2 regions of the Roseburia sp. OM04-10BH genome follow, and region 2 is predicted to be linked to the other one. Evidence: a T-box and tRNA genes for the amino acid it is inferred to sense, from the RefSeq annotation. Region 2 holds a T-box; the other holds one or more tRNA genes.
What was found. A T-box is a leader RNA that pairs with one kind of tRNA and senses whether it is charged. The one in region 2 lies ahead of thrS (threonine--tRNA ligase), so its partner is inferred to be a tRNA-Thr.
Positions count from the first base shown of each region.

Region 1 (16,487 bases), 160 kb from region 2:
GATATGATAAAATATGCCGTGGATTTTTCCGGACCGATTGCAGTACGATATCCGAGAGGCGAAGCCTTTGATGAATTAAAGGAATATCGGGCACCGTTAGAATATGGTAAGGCAGAAGTTCTTTATGAAGAAAGTGAAATTTTACTTTTGGCAGTAGGAAGCATGGTAAAGACAGCACTTACCGTAAGGGAACAATTAAAAGAAAAAGGTTATTCCTGCTCTCTTGTCAATGCAAGATTTGTGAAGCCTTTTGATGAAGAACTGCTTCTTAAGCTGCAGAAGAATCATAAGCTTCTGGTTACGCTGGAAGAAAATGTGCAATCCGGAGGCTTTGGAGAGCATGTATTGGAATTTATGAATACAAATGGAGATGGTTCCATGGAGGTTTTAAATATTGCAATACCGGATGTATATGTAGAGCATGGAAATGTAGAACTTCTCCGCAAAGAAACAGGAATCGATGCAGATGGAATTATCGGTAAGATTATAGACAGAAAGGCACAATAAGAACGATGAAAGAAAGATTGGATGTTCTCTTGGTACAAAAAGGGCTGGCAGAATCCAGGGAAAAAGCAAAGGCTATGATTATGGAAGGAAATGTCTTTGTGGATGGACAGAGAGAGGATAAAGCAGGAACAAATTTTGATACAGAGGCAGAGATTGAAGTCCGGGGAAATACATTAAAATATGTCAGCCGTGGTGGACTGAAGTTAGAGAAAGCAATGAAGGAATTTGATATTTCTTTAGAGGGAATGGTCTGCATGGATATCGGCGCATCCACCGGCGGATTTACTGACTGTATGTTGCAAAATGGTGCAGTGAAGGTATATTCTGTAGATGTAGGATATGGACAGTTTGCCTGGAAATTAAGAAATGACCCAAGGGTTGTCTGCATGGAGAAAACCAATATCCGTTATGTAACGCCGGAAGATATTGCAGATGTCCTTGATTTTGCATCCGTTGATGTATCTTTTATTTCTCTTACCAAGGTGCTGGTACCGGCAAGGGAGCTGCTGCGGGACGGTGGAAGAATGGTCTGCCTGATTAAGCCGCAGTTTGAAGCCGGAAGGGAAAAAGTAGGAAAAAAAGGTGTTGTCCGTGACCCAAAGGTACATGAGGAAGTCATCCATAAGGTAATTGATTTTGCGTTGGAAAATGGATTTTCTGTTCATAATCTTTCCTATTCACCGATTAAGGGCCCGGAGGGAAATATTGAATATCTGGTATATATTGAGAAAAACAGCGAGAGCAAGAAGGAGGAGACCATTGATGTGGAGGCCATCGTAGAGGCGGCACATACATCATTGTCCTAGATATATGAAGCATTTTTTCATAATTGTAAACGCACAAAAAGACAGTGAACTTATTTTTACCAATCAGATTATAGATTACATCAGGCGTAAGGGTGGAACCTGTGATTATTTTGCCAGCTTTGAGGAAGAAAAAGCGGAATCAGTGGAAAAAGAAATTCCAACAGAAACCGAGGCAGTGCTTGTTATTGGTGGAGATGGAACATTAATTCGTGCGGCACGCAATCTGGTAAAGAAAAATATTCCGCTGCTGGGAATTAATTTAGGAAAGCTTGGATATCTGTGTGAGGTAGAAGAGAATACGATATTCCCGGCAATTGATGAATTGATGGCTGACCGTTATACCATAGAGCAGAGAATGCTTTTAGATGGCTATACCGTACAAAGTGGCGGAGAGAAGATTCAGAGGGTTGCGTTAAATGATGTGGTCATCCATCGTACGGGAGCACTTCAGATTGTGAATCTGAATGTTTATGTAAATGGAGAGTATCTCTATAATTTTAAGGCGGATGGAATCATTGTGGCAACACCAACCGGTTCCACCGGTTACAGTATGTCGGCAGGTGGCCCTATTGTGGACCCGAAAGCCAACCTTTTGCTGTTGACACCAATCAATGCACATACGTTGAATTCCAAGAGCATTGTAATCGGACCGGAAGATGAAATTACCATTGAAGTAGGCATGCGGAGAAGCCAGCGGGATGAGCAGGTGGAAGTGAGCTTCGATGGAGATTCCGGAGTGGAACTTAAGGTTGGTGACAAGATTGTAGTGCATAAGGCAGAAGAATCCGTAGGGATTATTCGTTTGAGTAAGATTAGTTTCCTTGAAATTTTGCGGAAAAAGATGCAGAATTATACATAACAGGAGGGACTGTAATGAAGATAGGACGACATGCAAAGATTCTGGAATTAATTCAGAAGAATGAGATAGGCACACAGGAAGAATTATCAGCAAAGTTGGAGCAGGAAGGATATCATGTGACACAGGCAACGGTTTCACGGGATATCAGAGAGTTAAAACTGACTAAGGTAGCATTGAGCAATGGCCGTCAGAAATATGTAGCTTTATCTGAAAATAAGGAAGACATGACAGAAAAGTATGTCCGTGTATTCCGGGATGGTTTTGTATCTATGGATATGGCACAGAATATTCTTGTGATTAAGACGGTATCCGGAATGGCAATGGCAGTTGCGGCAGCATTGGATGCCATGGATTGCCATGAAATAGTAGGAAGCATTGCTGGAGATGATACAATTATGTGCGCTGTCCGTACCGTAGAGGATACCACAGCGTTAATGGGACGTCTTCGCCGGATTATGGAAGATTAGAACGGAAGACGAGAGAGAGTAGAAGGAGAAAATATGTTAAGAAACCTGCATGTTAAGAACCTGGCACTCATTGATGAGGCGGAAGTCGATTTTGAAAAAGGGTTAAATATCCTGACCGGAGAGACAGGAGCCGGAAAATCAATTATCATTGGTTCCATTAATCTGGCTCTGGGAGAAAAAGTATCCAAAGAGATGTTAAGGGATAATGAGGAGAATGCCTTTGTGGAGCTGATTTTTGATGTAGAATCAGATGCTTTAAAGAAAGCACTTTCCGGGCTTGATGTTTATCCGGAGGATGATATGCTGATTTTAAGCAGAAAGATTTCTGGAGGAAGAAGCATCGCCAAAATCAATGGGGAAAGTGTTCCGGCATCAAAGATGAAAGCAGTTTCTGCGTTGCTGATTGATATTCATGGACAGCATGAACACCAGTCGCTGCTTAAGAAACAGAAGCATTTAGAAATCCTTGATGATTATGCAAGAAATGAACTGTCGGACATCAAAAGTGAGTTGAAAGAAACTTATAAAAAGTACCGTGAAGTTACGAAAGAGCTAGAAGAAGCTTCTCTGGATGAAGAGAGCCGGATGCGGGAATTATCTCTTTTAGAATATGAAATCCATGAAATTGAAGAAGCTGCATTAACAGCTGGCGAAGATGAAGTTTTAGAAACAAAATACCGGAAGCTTCTGAACGGAAAGAAAATTATGGAAGCAATTCATGCAGCCCATGGATTACTCAGCATGGAAGACGGCAGTGCATCGGAGCTGACCGGAAGAGCTCATAGAGAATTGTCATCTGTGGCAGATTATGATGATGCAATTCGTGGGATGGCAGATGAACTTTTGGAAATTGATAATCTTTTGAATGATTTGAACCGGGAAATTGCAGACTATATGGATGAGGCTGAATTTGATGATGAGACTTTTGCCGGGACAGAACAGCGTCTGGATGAAATCAATCATCTGAAGGCAAAATACGGTCATACGATAGATGAAATTTTAGCATCCTTAGAGGAAAAGCAGGAAAAGGCAGAAAAATTACAAAATTTTGATATGTATCATAAGAAACTGCTGCAACAGGAAAATGCATTAAAAGAAACATTGCAGAAGCAGTCAGAAAAAGCATCTGCAATCCGCAAAAAATATGCGAAGGAACTGGCAGAAAAAATCAGGGAGCAGTTAGTAGATTTGAACTTCCTAGATGTTCGTTTTGAAATGAAATTTGAACAGAAAGAGATTTTTGGAGCAGATGGCTTTGATGAAGTGGAATTTGTCATTGCAACCAACCCGGGAGAGCCATTAAAACCACTTGGCAGCGTAGCATCCGGTGGAGAATTATCAAGAATTATGCTGGCATTAAAAACAGTGCTTGCTAAAAATGATGAAATAGAAACCTTGATTTTTGACGAAATTGATACAGGAATCAGCGGAAGGACGGCGCAGATGGTATCTGAAAAAATGCATATGATTGCAGAACATCATCAGGTAATCTGCATCACACATCTGCCGCAGATTGCTGCAATGGCAGATGCCCATTTCTGTATTGAAAAATCCGTAGAAAATGAGACAACCATTTCTACCATACGAAGACTCACCGAGGATGAGCAGGTAACGGAATTAGCAAGAATGCTTGGTGGAGTGAGGATTACAGACACCGTATTGGAAAGTGCAAGAGAAATGCTTAACCTGGCACAAAATGCTAAAAAATAAACGATTGAATCAAACAATAATACACATAATAAAAACAGGATATTCAATGAATATCCTGTTTTTATTTTACGCGGGAAAGCTGTAAAGAGAGTTTCCTGTAGTTATTATGCCTGTAGTGAGGAAAATATAATGCGGATGAGATTAATAAGAAAAAGCATAAAAAGTATATGGCAGATTATAGTGATTGTCTGGCTGGTATTTGCTTACCAGCTTATGTTAAATATGGTTCCGGATGAAGTAAAACTTATCGATGGTGATTTAAGTAAACTGGACATTTCCATGCCGGTGACCTTCGAATGCCGGGATTCCGGAAAGAGATTTATCGATACATCTGTAATGGAAAATCAGCAGCTGCAAAGCAGCATGGACAAGGCCGGTGACGAAAGAAATGAAATAGATATGGTTTCAGATACGGTTGTTTTACGAGCGAAGCTCTTTGGAATTATTCCCATAAAGGATGTGCAGGCAGATATTGTAGCGGAGCAGGAGGTCTATGCCAGCGGGGAAAATATTGGTATTTATGTGCAGACGGATGGCATCTTTGTCATTGGAACGGGAAATTTTGAAGGGATGGATGGAGTACTGTATGCACCGGCACAGAATGTTTTAAAGAGTGGAGATTATATCTGTGCAGTAGATGGTGTAGAACTTGAAAATAAGGAGGCGTTAATGGATGCTGTGGATAAATGTGAAGGAAAATCTTTAGTGCTTCGGATACGTCGAAATGGAGAAACATTAGAATTATATATACAGCCGAAATTGTCAAAAGAAGAAACGTATAAATTAGGAGTCTGGGTAAGGGATGATCTGTCAGGAATCGGAACACTTACCTATATCAGTCAGGATGGAAGCTATGGGGCACTGGGACATGCGGTAACAGACATGGATACCGGAAGTATGCTGGAAGTGGGGACAGGAAAACTTTATAACAGCAGACTGGTGGGAATCGTAAAAGGAGAATCCGGTAAACCGGGTGAATTATCAGGAGTCATTAATTATGAAGAAAAATATTGTATGGGAGATATTGAGGAGAACTGCGAACGAGGAATCTATGGAACATTACATGAAAAAAATAATTTGCTGGAACATGCCGTAGCTTATCCGGTTGGTTATAAGCAGGATATTGAACCTGGAGAAGCAGAAATTATCAGTGATATCGACGGAACGATAGCGCATTATAAGATAAGAATTACGGAAGTTAATTATCGGAAGAATAAGGAGAACAAAAGTATTTTATTTGAAGTAGAGGATGCGGCACTGTTAGAGAGCACCGGAGGTATTGTACAGGGAATGAGCGGCAGCCCGATGATCCAGAACGGAAGGCTGATAGGTGCAGTTACCCATGTGTTCGTCGATGATGCAAAGAAGGGGTATGGTATTTTTATTGAGGATATGTTAGAGATGGGGAAAACGTCGAATCCATAAGAAAAAACAGTTTATAATTTAACGACATGTTTCGACATAATTTATATCAGGATATAATTATGATACAAAATGTATAAGGGGAAGAAGGCAGCCGTTGTCTTCCGGGCAATATTGATGTCGAAATAAGATGAACGCTTTAGCTTGAAACGACAGAAAAGTTGTGTTTAAATACAAGTAGTTTCATCTTTGTACAAAAGAGTGGAAACGGCAGGAGGTTTGACATGGAAAAATTAAATGTAGCAATTGCAGATGATAACGAGAGAATGGTACAGCTTTTAGATGAAATCGTAGCCAGCGATAAGGATTTGCAGGTGGTTGGTACGGCAAAGAACGGGGTCGAAGCATATGAGATTATCAAACATAAACAGCCGGATGTTGTTTTATTGGATATAGTTATGCCAAAACTTGACGGACTTGCACTGTTAGAAAAAGTAAAAAAAGATAAATCCATAAGAAAATGTCCTAGTTTTATTATTATCAGTGCGGTAGGACAGGACCGGATTACAGAAGATGCATTTAATCTGGGGGCGGATTATTACATTATGAAGCCCTTCGATAATGATATGATTATCAATCGGATAAAAAGTACAAGAGTGCTCCGGGGAATGAATGCTGCGGAATCAAAAAAAGTCGGAGCATATGAGAAAAAGCCTTCGGCAAAACCGGAGGATCTGGAAAGTAAGGTGACAAATATTATACATGAAATAGGAGTTCCGGCACATATCAAAGGATATCAGTATTTGCGTGAAGCAATTATTATGTCGGTAAATGATATTGAAATGCTTAATTCCATTACAAAAATACTTTATCCGACAATCGCAAAAAAATATCAGACAACAGCCAGCCGCGTAGAACGTGCTATCCGCCACGCAATAGAGGTGGCATGGAGCCGTGGCAAAATGGACACGATTGATGAGCTGTTTGGGTATACGATAAACAATGGAAAAGGTAAACCGACGAATTCAGAATTTATAGCACTGATTGCAGACAGAATCCGCCTGGAATATAAAGCGTATTAAAAGGGTGGTTTCTACAAAAACGGCAGCAAAATATGGTGTCTGAATCAGACATTTTAGGTATTTTCTGCTCCCCCATAACGTGGTATAATAGACGCATAAGAAAAACAAGCGGCTGCAGAGCAGACATTTGTTTTTCTTGCGGCGTTAACGAGCAAATATTCTGCGAAGCAGAATGAAGAGCACGTTAGTGCGTATTTGCGAGTGTGAGCGTAAATAGGGCGAATGCCCGTACATCGAGAAAACCAAGGGTTTTCGAGATGCACTGCGAAAGAAAGCGTTGCGTATTTGTAAAAAGGGTATCAGATTTGGGGGTAACAGAAATGAAGCGGGTATTATTTGTTACATCAGAGGCAGTTCCATTTATCAAAACAGGCGGCCTTGCAGACGTAGCAGGTTCACTGCCAAAATATTTTTCAAAAAATGAATATGAAGTCAGCGTCATGCTGCCAAAGTATATGTGTATCCGTGAGGATATGCGTAAGAAAATGCATCATATATTGCATTTTTATGTAGATCTGGGCTGGCGAAAACAATATGTAGGAATACTGGAGGCAAAGGAAGATGGAATCCAGTATTATTTTATTGATAATGAATTCTATTTTGCGGGAGACAGACCATATAATAATATTTACGAAGATGTAGAAAAATTTGCATTTTTCTCAAAGGCAGTATTAGAAGCATTGCCGCATATGAATTACCAGCCGGATATTATTCATTGCCATGACTGGCAGACGGGACTGGTTCCGGTATATCTGGAGAATATCTATAAGAAAAATGTATTTTACCAGAATATGAAAACGGTATTTACGATACACAATCTACAGTTCCAGGGGCGCTGGAATCTAAAAGCAGTAAAAGATATTACCGGATTGCCGGATGCTCTTTTTACACCGGATAAATTAGAATCCTATGGAGAGGGCAATTATCTGAAGGGTGGTATTGTATATGCAGATGCTGTAACAACGGTAAGTCCTACATATGCTTATGAGATAACAACTCCGGATGGTGGCGAAGGCTTGGATGGTCTCATTCGCAGTAACAGCTATAAATTAAGCGGTATTATTAATGGAATCGATTATAATGAATATAATCCGAAAGCGGATCCAAAGATTGCTTATTTATATGATGCCAATGATTTAGAAGAGGGCAAGCGGAAAAATAAGCAGGCACTTTTAAAGGATATGAATCTTCCGTATTCGGATGATGTGATGTTAGTTGGAATTGTTTCAAGAATGACAGAGCAGAAGGGATTTGCACTGGTAGATTATATGATGGATGAACTGCTTTCTTCCGGTAAATTTGAGATTGTTGCCTTAGGAACCGGAGAGGAACGTTATGAGAATATGTTCCGTTATTATGAGAGCAGGTATCCGGACAGACTGAAGGCAAATATTATGTATTCCGAAGAAGCAGCACATAGAATTTATGCAGCATCAGATGCTTTTTTGATGCCATCTTTATTTGAACCCTGTGGTCTGAGCCAGTTGATGTGCCTTCGTTATGGAACAGTACCTGTGGTTCGCGAGACCGGTGGCTTAAAGGATACCGTAGAGCCATATAATGAGTATCAGCATACCGGAACCGGTTTTACTTTTTCCAATTATAATGCTCATGAAATGCGTGACAGTCTTCTTTATGCATATCAGGTATTCCATGAGAACCGGACCGGGTGGCTGGATATCGCAAGACGTGGCATGGAGCAGAATTTCTCCTGGTCCAGTTCTGCAAAGGAATATGAAAAATTATATGCTAGATTGTAGTCCTTTCTTCTGGCATAGAAGTAAGAAGCTTTTCAGAGCGGGAATAGAAATAAGCGTGATCGGATAAGATTTCTTCTTCCTCAACCTGAGTGGAATTTACTTCATGAATCATAGCATTTAAATCCTGTATACAGGTTCCGGGCAGAACAGGAAGAATCAGAAATTCATGAATGCTGCTTGGAATCAGATAAAAATCACATGTGAGCTTATCTGCAATGGAATCTAAAAGATTTGGATAGAGAATGCAGGAAGCACCATAGAGTCTGGCTTTATTGGTTAATACATAAAGTGGTGTTTCGGATTCTTCTTCCATGCTATCGGCAGGAAAGGGCATTGGCATAAGCTTATTGAGTAATGGCATTAATGGTTCAAAATCAGCAGGAAGCTGTGCCGGCGTATTCTCTAAGGCATAAGAATATAACGCATCTGCGGAGACGTTCCAGTAGGAAAGATGAGTGGAACGAATCAGAATGGTTGCGTTTCCCTGACTTGAGCTAGATAAAAGACAATAGAAAACAACTGCAAAATCAAGATAACGAAAATGAGGGATTTCTTTGAGGAGTTCCTCATTTTTCTGATAGTGAATTAGTTTAAAGAGGATGCGGTGCCGTACATTTTCAAAATTGGTAAAGAATGCTACATCGACAGAGCTGCTGGGACGGTAAGCCCGGTAAATTTCCCGGATATGTAAAATAATGTTCTGTATACTTTTCCCAGCCTGATATTCTTTGTAATAATCATTGAGATAAATAGTGGGAGAAATGTTGCAGCCCTTTTGCAGAATAGTGAGTCCATCCAAAGTAACACCATTATTTTTTTGGATTTTATGCAGTTGAATCGTAACATCTGTATCAAACAGAGAATGAATTTGTAACTGGATTTCAGTAAGAAATTGTTGATATGTCATAAAGACCTCCTGGTTAGAAATGGTAAAAATGAATAAATAGAAAAGAAAGTCCATGGATTATTCCAATGGACTTTCAATATATCATCTTGTGTCTTGAATAACAAGAAACGTAATATGAAATTTTTCTAAAAAATTTCTAATCTTTTAGAGACCAGAATATTTTAGTAAGATTTTAATTTCTTCCAGAGATAATCATAAGTTTCTGTAGCCGGGACATCAAGACTGTTAAAAATTTCACAGTTTTCCAAAGTTTCCTGATCAGAAAAAATAGTAGTACTTTCCTGAACCTCTTCATCCAGTTCGTCATAAACAGCGGTGTTTGGTGTAGCATACCAGACATAGTCAAAGTTTTCCATACCGATATCTTCACGACAGAGATAATTTAAAAACTGTTCTGCAGCATCCTTATGCTGGCAGGTTTTGGGAATGAACCAGGAGTCCATCCACATATTGGAACCTTCTTTCGGAACCACATAATCAAGATCATCATTATAATCCTGTGCATAGGCAGCCTCTCCGGAATAAATAAGAGCCATGGCAGCATTTCCGGCAATCATTTCATCGGCAGAAGAATCTACCAGATAGGAGTAGACTAAATCTTTCTGGTCACAAAGCATGGAAAGTGCTTCGTTTAATTCATCTTCATCCGTAGTATTGATGGAATAGTCCAAAAGCCGGAGTGCAGGAACGAAGGTATCGCGGACGGAATTTTCCATGATAATCTGTCCCTTATATTTCGGATTCCAGAGAACATTCCAGCTGTCCATATCAGCTTCATCTACCATGGTTTTATTGTAGAGAATACCCAGTGTGCCGAAGAAATAAGGTAGTGTGTATTTCGTTTCCGGGTCAAAGGCCTTGGAAAATTCCACATAGGTCGGGTCAATGTTTTCGTAAAGTGGAATATTATCATAATCCATTTCTAAGACTTCACCTTCATTGATAAGCTTCTGGATCATATAGTCGGAGGTACAGATTAAATCGTATTTGATGGAACCCGCTTTGTATTTGGTATACATTTCCTCCGGACTTTCATATTCTTCGTATTTGATGGTAATACCGGTTTCTTTTTCAAATTGCTGGATAACATCCGGCTCTATATATTTTCCATAATTTAAAATAACAAGTGCATTTTCATCCTCTTTCTGTCCACAGCCGGAAAGAGTAAGGAGACCAGCAATAAGCATAAATGAAAATAAGAATTTCTTCATTTCCTAAGACCTTCCTTTCGCATCCTTGACACTGCGGTAATTCATAATCAGAAGAAGTACCAGTGCAAGGAAGAATAAAATAGTAGATAGCGCATACATCTCAGGAATAATACCTTTACGCAGCTGGGTATAAATCATGGTGGACAATGTATTGACACCGGCACCCTTGGTAAAATAGGTGATGGAGAAATCGTCTAGGGACATTGTCACGGCCATCAGAAAACCGGAGAATACACCAGGCTTGATATCCGGCCATACAATTTTGAAAAATGCATAAAGTGGTGTTGCACCTAAGTCTCTGGCGGCCTCATAGGTATGGGATGAGGTGTTGGAAAGCTTAGGCAGTACATTTAAAATGACATATGGAATGTCAAAGGTAATATGTGCAATCAATACGGTTGATGTTCCAAGCTCTGTAAAGCGGACAAAAAGCAGCATCAGGGAGATGCCGGTAACAATATCGGCATTCAGAAGTGGAATGTTAGTTGCACCAAGCATAATCTGACGGTTCCTTTTCCGCATGGCACTGATTCCGATTGCTGCCATGGTTCCGATTATTGTAGCAATCACGGAAGATGCAACGGTAATCAGAATCGTGGTATAAAAGGCATTCATAATAGTCGGGTCAGAAACAAGATTGCGGTACCATTCTGTCGTAAATCCGCCCCATTTTACACGGGAGAGGGAGTTGTTGAAGGAAAGTACAATCAGAACTCCAATTGGAAGATACAGAAACAGGAAAATAATTGCAAGATAAATTCTTGATAAACTTTTCTTTACCATACTGCATGCCCTCCTGATTCACCGGCACGATTCATAAATGCCATACTGATTAAAACAAAAATCATAAGTACAATGGAAAGTCCGGAACCTAAATTCCAGTAGGAACCCTGCATGAAGGACTGCTCAATAACATTTCCAATGAGAAGTACTTTACCTCCACCTAAAAGGTCTGAAATAACAAAGGAGGTAAGTGCCGGCACGAATACCATAATAATTCCGCTGACAATTCCAGGCAAAGTAAGCGGCAGAATGATACGGAAGAAGGTGATAAAACTGTTGGCACCTAAATCCCTTGCCGCATCTATGGTTTCTTTGCGGATACGTACTATGGAATTGTAAATCGGCATAATCATAAATGGAAGAAAATCATAAATCATGCCAAATACAACGGCTCCCTGGGTATTTAACATATGAAGCTTCGGAATGCCGAAAATGGAAAGAAATCCATTGATAATTCCATTATTGGAAAGTAACATCTGCCATGCTAAAATACGCAGCATAAAATTCATCCACATTGGCAGGACGAAGATAAATACCACAAAGCTCTGATGCTTGATATGAAGACTATTTAATATCATGGCAAGCGGGTAGGAGAGCAGGAGACAGACAATTGTACATAAGATACCAAGCTTTAAGGAAAGCAGGAGTGCTTTTATATGTACCGGGTCTGCAATTGCAGCAATATTTGCCCAGGTAAAACCACCGTCACTGTTGGTGAATGCGTAATATAATATCATCAGAATCGGAAGTACAGTAAATCCAATAATCCAGACCAGATAAGGTCCGGCTAAAAGTCTTTTTCTGGCATTATGCATCGAGTTCCACCGCCTTTTCGTCACTGGATTCCGGTTTATGCATAATCTGGATATTGAAAGGAATTACCTTCATTCCAACATGGCTTCCGGTTTCGAAATATTTGGTGGTATGAACAAGCCATTCATATCCGCCAGCCATAATTTCGATTTCGTAGTGGACACCCTTGAAGATAACAGAAGTAATATCACCATCCATAAAACCGGTGCCGGCTTCTACAATCTCAATATCTTCCGGGCGGATGACTACGTCTACCGGTTTATTATTACCAAAACCGGTGTCGACACATTCGTGCTTGATGCCTAAGAAGCTGACTAATTTATCCTCAATCATGATACCGTCAATGATATTGCTGTCTCCGATAAAGTCGGCAACGAATGCATTTTCCGGCTCATTATAAATATCTTCCGGAGTACCAATTTGCTGGATATAGCCCTGATTCATGACAGCAATGGTGTCTGACATGGTAAGGGCTTCTTCCTGGTCGTGGGTAACATAGATAAAAGTAATGCCAAGTTCATTTTTCAGACGAATCAGTTCGTACTGCATGTCCTGACGCATTTTTAAATCCAGTGCACCCAAAGGCTCGTCTAAAAGGAGCACCTTTGGTTCATTTACAATGGCACGGGCAATGGCAATACGTTGCTGCTGGCCACCGCTTAAGGAATCAATGCTGCGGTTTTCATAACCGTCTAAGTTTACAAGCTTTAAGGCATATTTGATTTTATCCTGAATATAAGCCTTGCTTTTCTTGCTGATTTTTAACCCAAAAGCAATATTTTCTGCAATGCTCATATGGGTAAAAAGTGCGTATTTCTGGAATACGGTATTTAATTTACGCTCATTTGGCGGAAGAGAAGTAATATCTTTTCCATCAAAAATAATACGTCCGGTGTCCGGTGTCTCAAAACCACCGATAAGACGCAGGGTAGTAGTCTTTCCACAGCCGGAAGGTCCCAGCAGTGTTAAGAATTCGTTTTCCTTTACATAAAGATTTAAGTCATCCAAAATCATATTTCCGTCATAAGTTTTGGTAATATTTTCTAATTGTATTAATTTCTTGCCCATCATAACCTCCTAAAAACTTGGTGGGTTTGTAACCCAGATAAGAACGGCATCTTTCCTGCCGGTATTTTCGATATGGTGCTTTTTATTGGACTTAAGATAAAAAGACTCCCCCTGTCTTGCAGTATAAGTACGGGTACCATATATGATTTTAATGGAGCCCTTAAGTACATAGCCGAATTCTTCTCCCTCATGTGGAAGATAGATGTCTGATGTGCCGCCGGGCTTCAGCGTCAGACGTACCGGTTCCATCATATCTTTCTGGGCACCGGGAACCATCCATTCGATTAAGCTCCTGTGTTCCGCATCTTCTTTTTCAAAATAATCTTCATTTTTAAAGACAAGCTGTGCAGGTTCATCATCTGCAAAAAATTCTGCCGGCGTAGTGCCGAGACACTGGATAATATCTAAAAGTGTACCCACGGAAGGAGATGTAAGATTACGCTCTAACTGGGAGATAAATCCTTTGGATAATTCCAGACGGTCAGCCAGTTCCTGCTGGGTGAGACCGTAGAGAATCCGCAGCTCCTTGATTTTATTTCCAATATCCATTTTGTACTTCCTTTCCATGAAAAGTGATTTTACATAGTTTTTACAAAATGAAGCTAATAATGTATTTGAAGTTTAATAATAATAAACTCACTAAGGAGTATTATGAGAAATTGAAAGAGAAATGTCAATACTATTTTTAGATTATTTTTAGACAACAAAAAAAGCTCCCGAGGGGACTCGAACCCCTGACCTACGCATTACGAATGCGCCGCTCTACCAACTGAGCCACGGAAGCAGAATAATCTGGTTATATGCGAAATAAAATATTTTCCTCAGACAACCCTTTATTTATTAAAATCATACTATAATATTATATATAGAAAAAAATAAATTTGCAATGTTTTTTTGAAAAAAGTTGTTCTTTCAAAGGTTACTTGGTATAATGGGCGTAGATGTGTAAGAACCGGAGAAAGATGAACCGGCTTATGAAAAGGGAAATCATTACAAGGAGGAAGTTTTTTTCATGGAAGTGAAGGAATTTGTTTCAGGGGGAAAGAAAACTGAGGACAGTAAGAAGAATATGAAGAAGAAAATTAACAGCGCAAAGAAAAATTATGCAAAGAAGAACAGTCAGTTTACGATTGCAGAATTAAAGGAAAACAGCGCGCTGATTATGTTATGTGTATTTGTGGTTTTTGCCGTATTGGAAATTGTACTGGGTATACTGGTATGGAAGATTCCGGTAGTGAGCGTATGTATTGTAGTGTTGATTGAAGCGGGACTTGCTGCATGTCTGCATAACCTTCCTGTCTGGCTGCATGGAATTGTTACAGCAGCAGAGATTGTCGTTGGAATAATTTCCGGTAAAGTAATATTTATGCTGATTGGAATTTTATGCTATGGGGCAGCTTTGTTTGCATTGAAATTCCAGAAGGAAAATAATCCGCTTTCTATATTAAAATAAGAAGAAATCATACCAGGAGATAAAACATGGATCCCTTACAATTAGTAGAGTTATTAAGAGGACACAGAACTTATATTCAGACACATAATTTTCCAGATCCGGATGCGATTGCCAGTGCCTTTGGCTTACAGCATTTTTTAAATTACCATGGGATTAAAGCAGATATCTGTTATGATGGTAAGATTGAACGCCTGAGTACAAGAAAGATGTTTGACACATTTCATATTGATATTTTGTCTAAAGAAGATTTGGATGATATGAAGAAAGAGGACTATATTGTTACCGTAGACTCCCAGAAATATAATGCGAATCTGACCGATTTTATCGGGGATGAGGTGGCATGTATTGACCATCATCCGACAGTAATTGCCTGTGAATATGCTTATAAAGATGTGCGCCGTGTAGGAGCCTGTGCCACAATGATTGCAGAGTATTTTTATCTTACCAATACACCAATGAGCCGGGATGTGGCGGCAGCACTGGCATATGGCATCAAGATGGATACGGATGACTTTGTCCGTGGTACAACAAAGCTTGATGTGGATATGTTTGCATACATCTATCCAATGGCAGATGTGGAAGAGTTAAAATCCATGTATGTAAATGTAATGGAGTTTTCTGATTTAAAGGCATATGGTGCGGCAATCGATAATATCCACATTTATGATGATGTGGGATTTGCATCGATTCCGTTTGATTGTCCGGATGCGCTGATTGCAATTATTTCAGATTTTATTTTATCTCTTGATGTAGTTAATATTTCCGTGATTTATGCAATCCGTTCTGACGGCATTAAGTTTTCTGTCCGTAGTGCATTAAATCATGTAGATGCCGGAAGAGTTGTAGCAAAGGCATTAGCAGATTATGGAAATGGTGGCGGACATCCGGCAATGGCTGGCGGTTTCATTCCAAAGAAGAATATGGAAAAGTTGGAACCGGACCGGGATTATAAATTAGAAATGCTGTTCTTAGAGCAGATCAAGGCAGAAGAAGGAAGGTAAGATACCATGGCAGAAAATCAGGTGAAGATAACCTATCATATTTATCTTGAGGCAGAGGATGTATCCCAGTCGAGAATTTTATCCAGTACCTCTTATGTAAAGAACTTATTTAAAAATTGCGGCAATCATTATTTTCAGGGTGTAGATTTTGATGATGAAAGTGATTTGGATGATTTTACCCTGCGTCTCTTTGTGGAGCAGGAAATCTTAGAAGAAGAGTGCAGCGTAGAGGCAGATGCAAAAGACTTTCCGGCAGATATGGCAGAATTCTTGGATAATATAGCCCAGGCACATTCTTTCCTTGATATGGAAGGTGATTTTACCGTGGAATATCAGGGCGAGAAAGTAAGTTTTAAGTTTGCTTCTGAAGCAGGAGCAGATTACTGTGACTTTGAAGAAATCGAAGAAGCATAAAAAGTCATAAGCAATTTCCTGTAAAGTAAGAAAGAGAAAGGCAGTATGAAGAGCAGGTGCAATTCATACCGCCTTTCTTTATTTCCTCTTTAAGCAGAGCTTCTCAAAACTTCCAATCAGCTGATAGAGCAGCATGGCAATGAGACAGAGAATCAGAATCGATAAGATGACCCAGTCTAATTTAAAAACCTGGCTGCCATAAATAATAAGATAGCCTAAGCCTTTTTTCGCTGCAATAAATTCACCGATGATAACACCAACCAGACAAAGACCAATGTTGACTT
Region 1 is NZ_QTZI01000004.1:207,486-223,972, forward strand. Features, by position in the region: gene dxs (1-deoxy-D-xylulose-5-phosphate synthase) at 1-507, shown strand, start outside; gene DXB43_RS06225 (TlyA family RNA methyltransferase) at 513-1,313, shown strand; gene DXB43_RS06230 (NAD(+)/NADH kinase) at 1,318-2,172, shown strand; gene argR (arginine repressor) at 2,187-2,639, shown strand; gene recN (DNA repair protein RecN) at 2,673-4,349, shown strand; gene spoIVB (SpoIVB peptidase) at 4,485-5,774, shown strand; gene spo0A (sporulation transcription factor Spo0A) at 5,996-6,793, shown strand; gene glgA (glycogen synthase GlgA) at 7,114-8,553, shown strand; gene DXB43_RS06260 (DUF5688 family protein) at 8,543-9,460, opposite strand; gene DXB43_RS06265 (ABC transporter substrate-binding protein) at 9,622-10,671, opposite strand; gene DXB43_RS06270 (ABC transporter permease) at 10,675-11,454, opposite strand; gene DXB43_RS06275 (ABC transporter permease) at 11,448-12,269, opposite strand; gene potA (spermidine/putrescine ABC transporter ATP-binding protein) at 12,262-13,335, opposite strand; gene DXB43_RS06285 (helix-turn-helix domain-containing protein) at 13,345-13,884, opposite strand; tRNA gene DXB43_RS06290 (tRNA-Thr) at 14,047-14,119, opposite strand; gene DXB43_RS06295 (hypothetical protein) at 14,348-14,788, shown strand; gene DXB43_RS06300 (DHH family phosphoesterase) at 14,815-15,789, shown strand; gene DXB43_RS06305 (hypothetical protein) at 15,796-16,203, shown strand; gene DXB43_RS06310 (ABC transporter permease) at 16,282-16,487, opposite strand, start outside.
Region 1: it encodes a tRNA-Thr, which carries the amino acid that the T-box ahead of thrS (threonine--tRNA ligase) is inferred to sense. The anticodon was not compared.

Region 2 (16,487 bases):
ACGGCGATATTAAGGATTACCTGAATGGCAATGTGAGCCATAATACCAACCACCAGCAAAGCACCATATAAATCTTTCGCATTATTGGCAATTACCATAAAACGCCACAGCATTAAGATAAACAGCAAAATCAGGCAGATTGCTCCGAATAATCCAAGCTCCTCACAGATGATGGAAAATACCATATCATTCTGCGCTTCCGGTACGAACCCAAGCTTCTGCATACTGGCACCAAGTCCTTTTCCAAAAAGTCCTCCAGAACCAATGGCATATAAGCCCTGCATGGTCTGATAACCTTTATCATAATTCTCCGGATGGAGCCAGATTTTGATACGTTCTGCACGATAGCTTGCCAGTACAATAAAGACTGCTCCGAAAGCGAATACTGCGATTGCCATTCCCACAAACTGCGCATATTTCGGGCTTGCCACGAACGCCATTGCCACTGCGATACCCACAATGATAATCGCGGTACTTAAGTTCGTATAAGCAACCGGTCCAACCAGCGGAAGCAGTAAAACCATTACCTTCATCAGTTCCTTCAGATCGCCAATCTTCTTTTGCATGCGGCTGATTACCGTTGCAAGAAAAATAATGACAGCAAGCTTTGCAAACTCAGATGGCTGGAAAGAAAGCGGACCAAGGCGGAACCATCTGGTAGAACCATTTCCATTCGATCCTAAAAAGATAACGGAAACGCACAGTAAAAATGCGCCTATGTATGCCACACCATACAGTCTCTTCCACACATGATAATCAATCTTGGAAATCACAAACATGGCAGCAAATCCAAGGCAGCATGCAAATGCCTGCCGCTTTAGATAATGAGTTCCATCGCCATACTCAATCTGTGCATTATAAGAACTGGTGCTGTACAGCATAACCAGACCAAAACACACTAAGAAAATAATAACAAACAAAAGTGTATAGTCAAAATATTTAATTGTCTTTTCTTTTGTGCCTGATTTTCTTCCCGGTCTGCGGCCCATAAATCACTACTCCTTTAAATTGCGCACCAAATCCTTAAATATTCTTCCTCGTTCTTCGTAGCTTTTAAACATATCCCAGCTTGCACATGCCGGTGATAATAATACGGCATCACCGGAAACTGCATTGTCATAGCAGATATTTACGGCCTCTTCGAGACTGTCTGCGAATACATACTCTGTAAATCCATGTCTCTTTGCACAGTCTGCAATCTTCTCTTTTGTTACTCCGATTAATACTAATTTCTTTACTTTACCATCGAAGCTTTCTATCCATTCATCATATTCAGACTGCTTATCATAGCCACCGCCAATGAGAAGTGTCGGACGGTTCATTGCCTGAATTCCCTTAATCGCTGCATCCGGGTTTGTTCCCTTGGAATCGTTATAGAATTTTACGCCACGTTTCTCCGTAACATATTCAATTCTATGCTCTACTGCCTGGAACTCACGCAGTGTTTTTACAATGACATCCATCGGTACTCCGATACTTATGGTCATGGCAACTGCCGCCATAACATTTTCATAATTATGGGTTCCAAGAATATTTAGCTCATTGACATCAATGACTTCTTCCTCTTTGCCCTCAGAGACATAAATAATCTTCTCACCATTTAAATAACATCCATTCTGTACCGGCTTTATACTGTCAAACCAGAGCACTTTCATGGATAAGGATTCCCCAAATTTGCGAAGTACTTCATCCTCATAATTTAAGACGCAGACATCGTTTGCTTTCTGATTCTTTGTAATGTCCTCTTTTGCCTTAATATAATTTTCCATGGTATGATGACGGTTCAGATGATCCGGTGTAATATTTAAAATAGCAGATACATCCGGAGCAAAATCTACAATTGTCTCTAACTGGAAGCTGCTGATTTCTGCTGCTGTTACCGTTTCTTCTGTGGTATCTGCCGCTACCGATGTATATGGAATTCCAATATTTCCCACGACTTTTACATCCTTAAAGTAATTGGATAAAATTTCTCCCACCAGTGTAGTGGTTGTCGTCTTGCCATTCGTTCCTGTAATTGCAAGGATTTTTCCTTTTGCCACCTGATAAGCAAGCTCAATCTCACCAATAATCGTAATTTTCTTATCACGCATGGCATTTACCAATGGTAAATCGGTTGGAACACCCGGACTTAACACAACAAAATCCAGTTTATCCATCACTTCTTCCGGAAGGGTGCCCACATAGATTTCTGCCTTGGCAAAGCTCTCCGATTTTTCTTTGATTTCTGCTACACTCTGCTTTTCATTTCCTTCAAAAACGAAAATATTCGCATTCTGTTTTTCTAACAGCTCTGCTGCAGCAATTCCACTTTTCCCAGAGCCAAATACCAGTACATTTTTCTCCTGAAATTCCATTTTATTCACTCCTGTCTCTTTATAATCCAATCAATGCAACCAGACATAAGATTGCTGTTACAATTGAAAATACTGCCACTACCCTGGTCTCTGACCAGCCACCTAATTCAAAGTGGTGATGAATCGGAGCCATACGGAAAATTCTCTTTCCACCTGTTTTTTTAAAATAGGTTACCTGAATGATAACAGATAATACTTCTACCAGATAAATCAGTCCCACAATCAGAAGGAAAATTGGCATCTGAAGCATATATGCGGTAGCTGCCACAAATCCACCCAGTGCAAGAGAACCGGTATCTCCCATAAATACACTTGCCGGATATACATTAAACAGAAGGAAGCCCATCAATGCACCTACTACAGCACAGGTAATCGGTTCGATTCCGCTGTTGGTTCCCACTGCAACTACAGTAAAGAAGGTTGCTACGATAATGGTTACGCTGGTAGCAAGACCATCTAAGCCATCGGTAAAGTTGACTCCGTTTACAGTTCCGATTACTGCAAAATACATGACCGGAATTGCAAGCCAGCCAATATTCCAGTATTTTCCACCGGAAAATGGAAGCAGCATTGTAAGGGAAACATCTGAAAACTTCACCATGTATACCACAAAAACAGTGGTCACTACAAGCTGGCATAACATTTTCTGCCATGCAAGCAGTCCATCCGACCGTCTCAGTACAACCTTCAAATAATCATCTAAAAATCCAATTACGCCAAATCCTACTACCATAAAGAGAATCGGAATAATCTTCGGATAATCTTTTACATAAATCAGACTGGTTACAATAATACTTGCGATAATCATCAATCCACCCATGGTAGGGGTTCCCATTTTCTTCTGATGGGATTCAAGCTCTTTCCGCTCCGTCTGACCAACTTTCAATCTTCTTAAAAAAGGAATTACGACCGGTCCTAACAATGCACTCACTGCAAAAGCGATAATAACCGGAAGAATAACATGATACGTCATAACTGCACCTCTTTTTATTTTCTTTTTGTATATCATTTCAACTTATCTAGTATACGTTATTTAGAGATTTCCTGCAAGATATCTTCCCAAAGTTTCACGGATTTTCCTGAATTTCCGCATCTTCTGTAACCAGTGCCTGCTCAATGCCAAGATATGGCAGAATATTGGAAAACAAATCCCGGCAGACCGGTGCTGCTATGGTTCCACCATAATAAACGCCTTGTGGATTATTGATAATAATTAAGGCAAGTACCTGCGGATCGTCAGCCGGAGCAAAGCCTAAAAAAGAAGAAATATACCTTTTTTCACTACGTGGAAGCGTCTGGGACGTTGCGGTTTTGCCGCCAATAGAAAAGCCTTCAAGAGCCGCATTCTTTCCACTGCCCTCAGATACCACTTTTTCCAGCAAATAGCGCATGGTGGTGGAAGTTTCTTCGCTTACAATATGTTCCTTTTGTCCATAGACAAAAGTATGTGTCACTTCTCCTTCTGCATTTTTCGTCTCCACGCCAAAATGCGGCGTCACACGGTTTCCTCCATTTATAATAGAGGAAACCGTAGTTGCAAGCTGAATCGGTGTAATCTGGAAGGACTGCCCAAAGGACATGGTTGCAAGCTCCACCTGACCGATATTTTCTCTTTTATGCATAATGGTGGATGCTTCCCCCGGTAAATCTATATTTGTCCTGGATAATAAACCAAACTGTTCAAAATAATCGCAGAAGCGGTCGGAACCGATACGAAGTCCGATTTCTATGAATACCGGGTTGCAGGAATTCATAATGCCATGGGTAAAATCCTCTGCCCCATGCCCTCCCACTTTATGGCAGCGGATTCTCCTGTCCTCCACAATCTTATATCCCGGACAGTTAAACTGGTCAGAAAGACTTACTTTTCCCTCCTCCAAGGCTGCGGATGCTGTTATTATCTTAAAAGTGGATCCCGGTTCATAAGTGTCATTGATGCACTGGTTTCTCCACATTTTATTTAAAGCATCCTGCTTCTCCTCTTCGCTCAATTCCGTGTCATTCTCCGTATTTAAGGCAAAAGGTTCATTGAGATTAAACTCCGGTTCATTTACCATAGCAAGAATTTCGCCGTTCTGTGGGTTCATCACAAGGATGCTGACACTATCTGCCTGTTTTTCCTCCCGCACCTTTACTGCCGCCTGCGCTGCATACATCTGGATATTATAATCAAGACTTAAATAAAGGTCATCTCCTTCTACCGGCTCACTCCGCCGCTCTCCGGCATTTTTTATCTCTACGCCTCTGGCATCTGTCAATGTAAGTATCTTTCCATTGATGCCCTCCAGATATTCATCATATTTTACTTCTATTCCGATAATTCCCTGATTGTCCCCGCCAGTAAATCCGATTACTTTAGAAGCCAGTTCATTATAAGGATAATACCGTTTATAATCTTCATCGATCTTCACGCCCGCCAGTTCATAAGATCGAATCGCATCTCCGGTTTCTTTCTCCACATTCGTCTTAATCCGTTCAATGGAACTAACCTTCTCTACCCGCTTCCGCACTGTCTCTTCTGACATGCCAAGCTCTTTTGTTAAAACTGCAATTACCTTTTCCGGGTCTTCTATCTGGCTGTGAATCACAGAAATCGTACATACCGTCTTATTTTCTGCTAAAACCACACCATTTCTGTCATAAATATTTCCTCTTGCCGCCTTGATATCCCTTTCTCTTTCATGTAGGTTCTCAGCCCGGACCCCATAGTATTCTGAACAGAATATCATAAGATACACCAGTCGTCCCATCAGAAATACCATCAGCAGTAATACTGCCACAAAAATAATCATAATTTTTCGTCGGTTAAAGGTTTTATTCCGATAGATGCAAAATCTGTTTTCTTCTTCCTCCTGCATTTTTTGCTGAAACATAAAAACATAACCTCATAAAAGCAGTTATTATAATCTATTACAACTTTTACAAGGTTATGTTGTTTTCTCTATTGTGCTACATCCTGTGGCTGTAAACCATCCTCCGGTGGTACTGTTTCCTCTGCAATATCCGGTGTCTGGTCTACCATAGAATCCTCCGGTGCAGAATCCGGAACATCTGTTGTTCCATCTGCCGGTGCTTCTGCCGGGTCTGTCTCTTCTGTTACAACAATGTCCTCATCCGGATAAATATTAAGATAAGGCAGTGTCTCTTCGAAAATTCCCTTTGCGATTTCCTGTGCAAAGGTACTGTGAAACTCTTCTTCTGCGTTTGGTTCGTCTACTACTACATATACCAAAAGCTGCGGATTGTCTACTGGTGCAAAACCGATAAAGGAAACCAGATAATTTCCCTGTCCTCGAGGAAGCTTCTGTGCTGTTCCGGTCTTTCCACCCATGGAGTATCCCGGCACTTTTGCATATTTTCCGGTACCATCGGAAACCGTTGCATAAAGATACTGTTTTAATAATTCACTGGTAGATGAAGACACTGTTTTCTTTAACAAGGTTCCATTGTCTTCCTGTATGACATTCCCATTTTCATCTGTTATTTTCTTTACCACATGTGGCTGATAATAGTTACCACCATTAATAATGGAACAAAAAGCACTTGCCACCTGTATCATGGTAACATTAAAGTTCTGTCCAAAGGAATTGGTAGCCAGGTTAATGGTGCTTAGCTGGTCTTCGGTATAAATTAAGGAATCGGTTCTAGCTTCTCCCGGTAAATCAATGTTTGTCTTGGTACCAAAGCCGAAAATCTGCTGATACTTGGAGAAATTCTCAGGTCCGATATCATAAGACATCTGCATCAGGGCATCATTACAGGAATTCTTTAAGGCATCTTCTACTGTTTCAAGTCCATGTCCGTTGGTATTTACACAGTGAATGTCATGACCGGAAATCGTCTCGTATCCATCACAGATAAAAGTACGGTTCGGGTCTAAAGTTCCGGTATCCAGACCACAGGCTACGGTAAAAGGTTTTACGGTAGAGCCCGGTTCATAAGTATAAGTAATGCAGAAATTAGACCATAACTGGTTTAAAGCATCCAGTTCTGCATCGTCATCCATAGCATCAATTTCTTCCTGGGTATAATAGGCAGACAAATCCCTTGGATTACTACTGTCATAATTTGGATAATTTGCCATGGCAAGCACTTCAGCATTCTGGGGGTTCATTACAATAACTCCCACATGTTTACTTCCAGCACCTTCTCTTGCTGCATCCCTGTATTCTTCTTCAAATGCAGCAATCTTATCTTCTACGATTTTCTGGATATTTGCATCAATGGTCAGTGTAACATCATTACCATTCTGGGCATCGATTACTGTCTTCTCAAAATTACTGTCGGAATTCAGATAACCATATTCTCTTCCGTTGGTTCCATTCAAAACACTGTTATAGGAATTTTCCACTCCATTCATTCCCAGATTACCGCTGGTAGTAAATCCTACTACCGCACTGGCTAGAGAACCATATGGATATTCTCTCTGGTATTCTTTTTCAAACCAAACTCCATTAATTTTTCCTTTTTTCTCTGCATCGCCGCTCTTCTTATCGGAAGCTTCCTTTTCTGCCGCCTGCATATCTTCAAACGCCCGAATCTCTTCATAGCTTAATTTCTTTGCCAGAACATTGTACTGGCTCTTTGGCTTATCCGTAATCAGATTACGTAAATCGGTTTCATTCAGCTGTGGGAAACAGGTTATCAGTGCATCGATGGTCGGGTCAATATCTGCCGAATCACTGTTTAATACCTTACAGTCTAATATCACATTGTATACATCCACGCTGGTTGCAAGTATCGTTCCCTTGCAGTCTGTAATATTTCCACGCTGATAAGGAATGACCGTACTGTCATATTTCTGCTGGGATAATACTTTCTTTTCGTATTTCTTTCCACTGGTGTGTTCAATATACATCAATCTTACAATTAATCCCAACAAAAGTAGTGCTATTATTACAAACAGCACTACAAGTTTCTTTTGCATTTTCTTACTAAATTTTGCTATTTTCTTTCCGCCGCGTCTCTTTCCTGCCATTTTACCACCACGTTTGTTTCCTACTTATTCGGAATATCCTCAAACTGATTCATATAATCTTCTTTATCAACCGTATAATGTATAATCTGGTCCGGTCCCGCATAGCTCATGCCAAGCTGGTTCATTGCTATATCCTTGATGGTTGAAAGATCTACTGCTGTCTCGATTCTTTTTTCTGCCGCATCATTATCTGCCTTTAATTCAGCTACCTGGCTTTCTAATGCAGAAATTGTCTTTAAATGCGTTGTAATTCCAGACTGCAGACGGATATACAGTACTGCTGCCACACACATAACCAGCAGCGATACAGATAAAAATGCCACATAACCCAAATCCATATGTGCTGACTTCTCCTGATTCTTCTGCGCCATACGTCTGTTGCGCTGTCTGATTTCCTCCCGCTGCTTTTCTTCCTGTTCTCTGCGGTAATCCGGTGCAGCTTCTAATTTACGGACAGTGTTTCCATCTATGTAAGTCCGTGTTCGATAATTTCTTCTTGTCTTCTCCATTTTCACGTCTCTCCCTAGTCATTGATATGCCGTTCAAATACTCTTAATTTTGCGCTTTTTGCTCTCGGATTCTCTTCCATTTCAGATTTTGTTGGAAGAATCGGTTTTCTAGTGATTACTTTTCCTTTTGGTTTCCTGCCACATACACACACCGGAAATTCTTTCGGACAGGTACATGGATTTTCATTTTTGCGAAAGATGTTCTTTACAATTCTGTCTTCCAGGGAATGGAAGGTAATGATACAGATTCTTCCATCTTCCTCTAAAAGGTCTATCATCTCATCCAGGGTATCCGATAAGACTTCCAGCTCACGATTCAGTTCAATACGAATTGCCTGAAACGTTCTCTTTGCCGGATGTCCGCCAGTACTCTGCACTTTCATCGGTATGGATGCCCGGATAATTGCGGTCAGCTCTCCGGTTGTCTCAATTGGTTTCTTTGCCCGGGCTGCGGCAATATGCTTTGCAATATTCTTTGCGAACCGGTCTTCCCCATAGTCTCTTATGATACGATACAACTCTGATTCACTGTAATCATTTACAATATCTTTTGCCGTTAATGTCTGACGCTGATCCATTCTCATGTCCAGTGGTGCATCTTCTTCCCGGTAGGTAAATCCTCGCTCCGGTGTATCTAACTGAAAGGAAGATACTCCCAGATCAAGAAGGATTCCATTTACCTTCGTCACTCCGATACGGTTCAATTCTTCTTTCATATTGCAGTAATTGCTGCGGATTATGGTTACTTTATCAGAATAATCCTTTAACCGCTCACTGGCTGCTGCAATTGCATCTTCGTCCTGGTCAATTCCTATCAGCCTTCCGTTCTCATTCAGCCTTTTTACAATTTCGGAAGAATGTCCCGCTCCACCGAGCGTTCCGTCTACATAAATTCCGTCCGGGCGAATATTCAGATTGTCTATGGTCTCATGCAAGAGAACCGATGTGTGTTTAAATTCCATGTTCACTCCTTTAGATACTCAAGCCAAGTTCTGCCATGTGTTCTGCAACTTCATCCATGTCATCATAAGTATTGGTATCCTGCCATCTGTTCTTGTCCCAAATCTCAATTCGCTTTAAGACTCCGACTGATACGACTTCTTTCTCTAATCCGGCAAATTCTCTTAACACTGCCGGAAGAAGAATTCTTCCCTGCTTGTCCACTTCACAGGTTGTTGCTCCTGCAAAGAAGAAACGTGAGAATTTTCTTGCATCTTTTGAGGTAAGTGGTACGTTGCGGAATTTTTCTTCAATGTTCTGCCATTCTTCATTTGGGTACACAAAAAGACACCCATCCAAACCCTTCGTTACTACAAACTCATCACCGAGCTGTTCTCTGAATTTGGAAGGAACAATCATTCTGCCCTTGGCGTCTATGTTGTGACTGTACTCTCCCATGAACATTGTCAAACACCTCAGTCCGGTTGCTATTTATCCACAAAGTTATCAACTTATCCACCACTTTGTGCCATTTTCAACCACTTTCCTCCACTTATGAATACATATTACCCCACTTTTGGGAAAAAATCAATATACTACACATAAAAATGCACAAAAAAAGAAGCACATTTCTCAATGTACTTCTTTCCACTTACTCTTTACTTTTATCTTATTGGTACAAGTTCTTTTTGCTCACATAGCGATACATAGTTCTCAATCAGTCTGTCCACTTCCAGGCTCAGGTCATAGCATTCATCCATACTTTTCGCTCGTTCCAGTGCTTCATCCAGTCGGATTCTTGCACGTTCAATCGCAATGCGAAGTGCTTCCCTTTCATCCATAAGCATTTCTCCTATGCTGTGTCCCATCTCTGTGTTGTTCTTTGTAAATTCATTTTACTCTGCTCATCACCAAAAATCAAACAAAATATAACATCTTTTTTCGTCAATATTCGACAGCAAGCGGCATTTTTTCCTTATGCTGTGTTTTATAAAACAAATCGGCAATGGCCTCCACCAGCATCCGGTTGGTTGCTACTATATTCCGAATATCTGTTTCTATATTAATTTTTCTTCCAAGATACTGTTTATGCCTCTCTAAAATATATTCATACAGTGCCTCTGCATCAGAAAAATCAGCCTGCACTTTTTCTCCTGCTTCCATATTCCGGCTCATGATATAATTTTTAAGGCTTCGCTTCAATTGTTCTTCATAGGAACAATGATCCTTTAAGTTTCCCGGATAAATCTTGTTATGCGGATAAGTAAAATAATCAGCTACATAATGCGTTACCTGCCCGAGATTCATATAATACCGGCGTTTACGGGTCAGTTTCCCCTGCTGTTTACCGAAAATCAATTGATTCACCATCTTTTTCACATCGGGAAACGTCCCATTGATTTCATGTTTCTTATATACAAAAGATGGTTTGCAATCCGGCAGGATGCTGCCAATATAAAAAGACAGTCTATGTTTCTTAAGTTCTTCATCCTCTGTATTCTTTGCAATATAACGTGCCAGCAAAATATGTGATTTTTTTCTCATTTGCTTCCTCCTGTTTACCATCTACACCTTACACATTACTTCTGCTTTATTTATGCTTCAATCACATTATACTTTCTTTCATCTCATTTACAATAGTATTTTTCTTAAGATTCTTCTAAATTTCTGTGTCCAATCTGTTAAGAGTAGACACAGAAATATTTTGCTAAAACTTACTGATATTCCACTTTTTAGGAACAACAGAAGCTGGCACACTCTGTTTCCATACAGGTACAGGCATTCGTTCCGGCTACCTGGATGTCTTTTGCATGACATTTTCTTCCTTCATTGAATTTACAGTTTACTGCCTCACAGGTAACATCGCTCATCTTAGGCGGTTTACCGGTCGAATTGGCACATCCACAGTTTTTCTTCTCTTCAAAACTTCCACAGCTTGTCTCGCTGTTGCGGTTTGCATGTGCACCCTCTACCGTAATATTTCCACGGCAACAGCAATCATCTTTCTGGAAACTGCAGCTTCTTACAGAACATTTTAATTCTGTCACAAAAATCATCTCCTTTCTTTCGTTACATGTTTAGTATCTCCAAAGGAAATCTTTTTATGTTACCAACTTCATGTAAAAAAGAATGTATCTTGACACATTCTCGTGCCTGCGGCGGCCGCTTTCCTGTAAAGCAAAAAAGACTGTTGTCCGGTGCAAATGCCAGCAACAGTCTTTTTAAATCCATATAAATAATAAAATTAAAAATTAGATTTTATTGCATTTTTATTTTTCTTCTGCAACTTCTTCCTTACGGATTTCCTTTGTACGAATCTCTTCGCAGATTGCATCAATGAATTCTCCTAAAGGTTTTACACCTTCATCTCCTGCAAAACGGCTTCTTACGGATACGGTTCCGTCCTCTGCCTCCTGCTGACCAACTACCAGCATGTACGGCAGCTTATCCAGTCTTGCTTCACGAATCTTGAATCCGATTTTCTCAGAACGGTTATCAACCGTTACATCTACATCATGAGCTGCTAATTCTTTTCTTACCTGCTCTGCATAGTCTGCATATTTTTCAGAAATCGGCAATACTCTTACCTGTTCCGGGCAAAGCCAGGTTGGGAATTTTCCTGCATAATGTTCAATCAGCCATGCAAGGGTACGCTCATAACATCCCATGGATGTACGATGGATAATCCAAGGAAGTACTTTCTCACCCTTCTCATCGATATAGTACATGCCAAACTTCTCTGCACTTGCACAGTCAAGCTGGATGGTAACCATGGTATCTTCTTTTCCATATACATTCTTTGCCTGAATATCAATCTTTGGTCCGTAGAATGCAGCTTCCCCATCTGCTTCTGTATACTTGATGCCATTCTTATCCATAACATCACGCAGATACTGCTGGGTACTGTTCCAATATGCTTCGTCGCCCAGATATTTTTCTTTGTTGTTCGGATCCCATTTGGACAGACGGTAAGTAACATCTCCATCGATACCAAGTGTAGTCATTACATAATGGCAAAGCTCAGTACATCTGGTAAGTTCTTCTTCCGCCTGTTCCGGGCAAAGAATAATATGTGCCTCTGTAATAGTAAACTGTCTGACACGGGTAAGTCCATGCATCTCTCCGGAGTCCTCATTCCGGAACAATGTAGAAGTCTCTGACATCCGATATGGCAGATCTCTGTAAGAGTGCTGTTCATTCATGTATACATAATACTGGAATGGACAGGTCATCGGACGCAGTGCCATTGTCTCTTTGTCGTCGCTGTCCTTATTTAAAATGAACATTCCATCCATGTAGTGATCCCAGTGTCCGGAAATCTTATAGAGGTCACTCTTTGCCATCAGCGGAGTTCTGGTACGTACATAACCCCACTCTTTATCCTCTAAGTCTTCTATCCAACGCTGCAGTTTCATAATCATCTTGGTTCCCTTTGGTGTAAATAAAGGAAGTCCCTGTCCGATAACATCAACAGTGGTAAATAATCCCATTTCACGACCAAGTTTGTTATGGTCACGGCGTTTGGCATCTTCTAATTTCTCTAAGTATTCTTTTAACTCTTCCTTCTTATTAAAAGCAGTACCATAAATTCTCTGTAATCTTGCTTTGTCAGAATTACCTCTCCAATATGCCATGGAAGATGATGTCAGCTTAAATGCCTTTACGCCCTTGGTTGTCATCAGATGTGGGCCAGCACATAAATCTACGAAGCCGCCCTGGTCATAGAAAGAAATTTCTTCTCCCTCTGGTAATTCTTCAATCAGCTCTACTTTGTATGGCTCATTACGTTCCTGCATGAATTTGATTGCTTCCTCTCTTGGAAGTGTGAATCGTTTTAATTCATGACCTTCCTTGATAATCTTCTTCATCTCTGCTTCCAGATTATCGAGGTCTTCTCTTGAAAATGGAGCATGATCAAAATCATAATAGAATCCATCTTCAATTGCCGGTCCGATCGTAATCTTTGCATCCGGGAATAATTTCTTTACCGCCTGAGCCAGCACATGGGATGCAGTATGGCGGATTACCTTTAATCCTTCTTCATCACTTGCTGTTATAATATTTAAATTGCAGTCCTTGTCAAGAACGGTTCGTAAATCCACCACTTCTCCGTCTACTTCACCGGCGCATGCAACTCTTGCAAGGCCTTCGCTGATATCTGCTGCAATATCATAGACTGATTTCGCTTCACTGTACTCTTTTACTGAGCCATCTTTTAATGTGATTTTCATGTTCAAGTCTCCTTTTCTTATTATATTAGTATTAATAACTGCAAAGTAAAAAATCCCTGATGCATAAAATTTATGCATCAGGGACGATACTCTATCGTGGTTCCACCCTGCTTGCTGTACTTATCGTACAACCGCTCATTCTGATGATAACGGAATCACCGGACCGGATTGGGGTCACTCAGAGCTGGTCTTCACATTACACTCCATCAGAATACTCTCACCAGATGTATTCCTCTCTTTGACTTCCTGTCATGCTACTCGTCTCTTCTTTGTTTTGTCCTTTTGACAAAAGCTATTGTATACTCTTTTTTCTGCTATGTAAAGAGTTTTTCTGTGAAATATTTTCCAAATGTTTTCCAAAATATTTTATTCTTATCTTCCGCAGCAGAATTTATATTTCTTTCCACTTCCACAAGGACACGGATCATTTCTTCCGACTTTCTTTCCAACTACAACAGTGCCGGATTTCTTCTGCTCTAAATAAAGCTTTCTCTTGGTATCTGCATCAAAAATTTCATCCCACTGTGGTAATTCATAGAGCCAGTCAGCTTTGGCATCTACCATGTTCTTGTATAATTTTTCTTTATCGAATGCAAGGCTTACCTTGGTATCCTCTTCCATAGTATCAATTGGGTTTGGTGTTACCAGGCTGTCATTGATTCCATCTAAGAATCCAGTCATATCCATAATGCTGAGGTCGTATTTCTCTGCCAGCTCTTTTACAGTTCCTTCTACCTTCTCATCCGGGTTTGTTAAAAGTTTCTCATATACGCCCTTCTCTAACATAAAATATCTCTGCCAGAACTTCTGTAATTTTCCTCTATCTGCCTGCTGATCATAAGCAATCTTCTGCCATTCTTCTAATAATGCCATTGTTCATATCCATCCTTTAATCCATATTTAGTCGTATAACGCTTGTTTCAGTATAGCATATTTTGTGCTTTTTTCAAGTATTTATCCTCTGCAACTTTACATTTTCTGATTGACTATCCGCTGTCAAATGTTAAAATAATATATATTGCTTTTTTCTAAAAACAGGTCATCAAAGAAAGTTGAGGTCATATATGAAAAAGACAAAACAGATTCTTGCAATTATCGGTGTTGTACTCTTAGTTGCCCTCTATGTTTCCACTCTTGTTTTTGCATTGATTGGAAGCGATTTTGCCACAAACTGTCTTAAGGCTTCCATCTATGCCACTGTGGTTGTCCCGGTTCTCATCTGGGCTTATACCATGGTATACCGCTTACTTAAGAATCATTACTCTTTAAGAGAAGATTTGGATTCCATCAAAAAAGAAGCTTCCGGGCAGGATGCTTCCGCAAAAACTTCAAATGAACCAAACATCAAAAAAGAGGATTGCGAATAACCACAATCCTCTTTTATAACTTGTCCACTTCTTTAAAACTAAGCAAGTTTTGTTTTTGCAAGCTCTGCTAATGTTGCAAATCCTTCTGCATCATTTACAGCCATCTCAGCTAACATTTTACGGTTCATATCAACACCAGCTAATTTTAAACCATACATAAATTTGCTGTAAGATAATCCATTCATTCTTGCTGCTGCGTTAATACGGGCAATCCATAACTGTCTGAACTGTCTCTTTCTCTGTTTTCTTCCTGCATAAGAACTTGTTAAGGCTCTCATGACAGACTGTTTTGCTACTCTATACTGTTTGGAGCGTGCTCCTCTGTAACCTTTAGCTAATTTTAATGTTCTATTATGTTTCTTTTTAGCGTTTAAGCCGCCTTTAATTCTTGCCATGTTCTATTCCTCCTTAACCAATTCTTATAAATATGGTAAAATCTTCTTCATATTCTTAACATTTGTTGCATCTGTCATTGCAGGTTTTCTAAGATTTCTCTTAGTCTTAGTTGTTTTCTTTGTTAAGATATGTCTCTTATAAGCCTTGTTTCTCTTTAATTTTCCTGTTCCTGTTAATTTGAAACGTTTTGCTGCTGCTCTGCTTGTTTTCTGTTTTGGCATAATTTATTCCTCCTTAAAATCATTATCTTTTCTCTGCCAGCACCATACCCATGCTTCTGCCTTCCAGCTTTGGTGCTTTCTCCACTACTGCAATATCTGCAAGTGCTTCTGCAAAATCATCCAGAATATGTTTGCTTGCCTGTACATGTGCCATTTCTCTACCACGGAAACGAAGTGTAACTTTTACTTTATTTCCTTTGGAAATGAACTTTCTTGCGGCATTCATTTTGGTATTCAAATCATTGGTATCGATATTTGGAGAAAGACGAACTTCTTTTAATTCAACCGTTTTCTGTTTCTTACGTGCTTCCTTCTCTTTTCTTGCAAGCTCATATCTGTATTTACCGTAATCGATAATCTTACATACAGGTGGCTTTGCTCCAGGAGCAATCTTTACTAAATCAAGTTCTGCTTCCTGTGCCAGCTTATATGCTTCTCTTGCTGACATGATACCTAACTGTTCACCATCCGCACCAATCAGGCGGACTTCCTTATCTCTGATTTGTTCATTGATCATTAACTCGCTAATGGTCGTACACCTCCAAAATTAAATTCACCACAGCTTTGCCAGACAACTTTCCGTTTATTTCCGCAAAAAAAGTGGATAGACAGACTATCCACTTCAAAATGATTCGCTCATTGCATACTCATTATAAACACTTAGTCACTTGATTGTGCTAAGGTGAGAGTGGATACTCTACTTTCTTCAACTTGCTTATAGTACCATATGTCATTTCGTTCGTCAAGCATTATTTTTACCGATATTCGCTTCTGATATTTTCCGCCCTCTCAATAATCGTTTCCGGGAACCCGGTAAAGGAAAGCAGGCGGATTGCATTCTGGGAATTTGCCGGTCCCTTCTGCAATTTATAATCAAATACAATATCCGCTTCTCCAAACTCTTCGGAAAAATGATAATTGTCATAACCAATTTTTTCAAGCTCCGTCAATTCCTTATCATGGGATGCCACAATTGCAATGCAGTTATGATGTGCCAGATATTCCATGATTGCTTTTGAAGCTGCAATACGCTCCTGGGTATTGGTTCCTCTTAAGATTTCATCAATAACACAGATAACCAGTTCATCCTCCGACAAAGCATCCAGGATACGTTTTAAATATTTAATCTCTTTAATAAAATAACTGTCACCGGATAAAATATCGTCTCTTACCGCCATGGAAGTAATCATTTTTGCATGAGGCAGGTGCATTCTTTTTGCGGTGCAGGTATGAATGCTCTGTGCCAGTATCACATTAACAGCTATGGTCTTGATAAAGGTTGACTTACCGGAAGCATTGGAGCCTGTGATAATGCAGTTATGCTGAAGTTCCATAGAATTGGTCACTGCTCCATGAAGCAGCGGATGATAAATTTCTTCCATCTCAAGCTGCTTTGCTTCCTCATATTCCGGTACTGTCACAAGAGGCAGACTCTTTCGGAAAGAGCCTGTGCTGACCGCTGCATCCAGTTCTCCTACCACCCGGTAA
Region 2 is NZ_QTZI01000004.1:45,452-61,938, reverse strand. Features, by position in the region: gene ftsW (putative lipid II flippase FtsW) at 1-989, opposite strand, end outside; gene murD (UDP-N-acetylmuramoyl-L-alanine--D-glutamate ligase) at 996-2,357, opposite strand; gene mraY (phospho-N-acetylmuramoyl-pentapeptide-transferase) at 2,377-3,330, opposite strand; gene DXB43_RS05490 (peptidoglycan D,D-transpeptidase FtsI family protein) at 3,425-5,230, opposite strand; gene DXB43_RS05485 (peptidoglycan D,D-transpeptidase FtsI family protein) at 5,299-7,335, opposite strand; gene DXB43_RS05480 (hypothetical protein) at 7,356-7,844, opposite strand; gene rsmH (16S rRNA (cytosine(1402)-N(4))-methyltransferase RsmH) at 7,859-8,806, opposite strand; gene mraZ (division/cell wall cluster transcriptional repressor MraZ) at 8,817-9,248, opposite strand; gene DXB43_RS15095 (hypothetical protein) at 9,449-9,625, opposite strand; gene DXB43_RS05465 (zinc dependent phospholipase C family protein) at 9,729-10,328, opposite strand; gene DXB43_RS05460 (DUF1540 domain-containing protein) at 10,517-10,831, opposite strand; gene thrS (threonine--tRNA ligase) at 11,054-13,015, opposite strand; T-box leader at 13,092-13,294, opposite strand; gene DXB43_RS05450 (SEC-C metal-binding domain-containing protein) at 13,388-13,888, opposite strand; gene DXB43_RS15700 (hypothetical protein) at 14,080-14,382, shown strand; gene rplT (50S ribosomal protein L20) at 14,421-14,777, opposite strand; gene rpmI (50S ribosomal protein L35) at 14,802-14,999, opposite strand; gene infC (translation initiation factor IF-3) at 15,022-15,516, opposite strand; gene DXB43_RS05425 (MutS-related protein) at 15,755-16,487, opposite strand, start outside.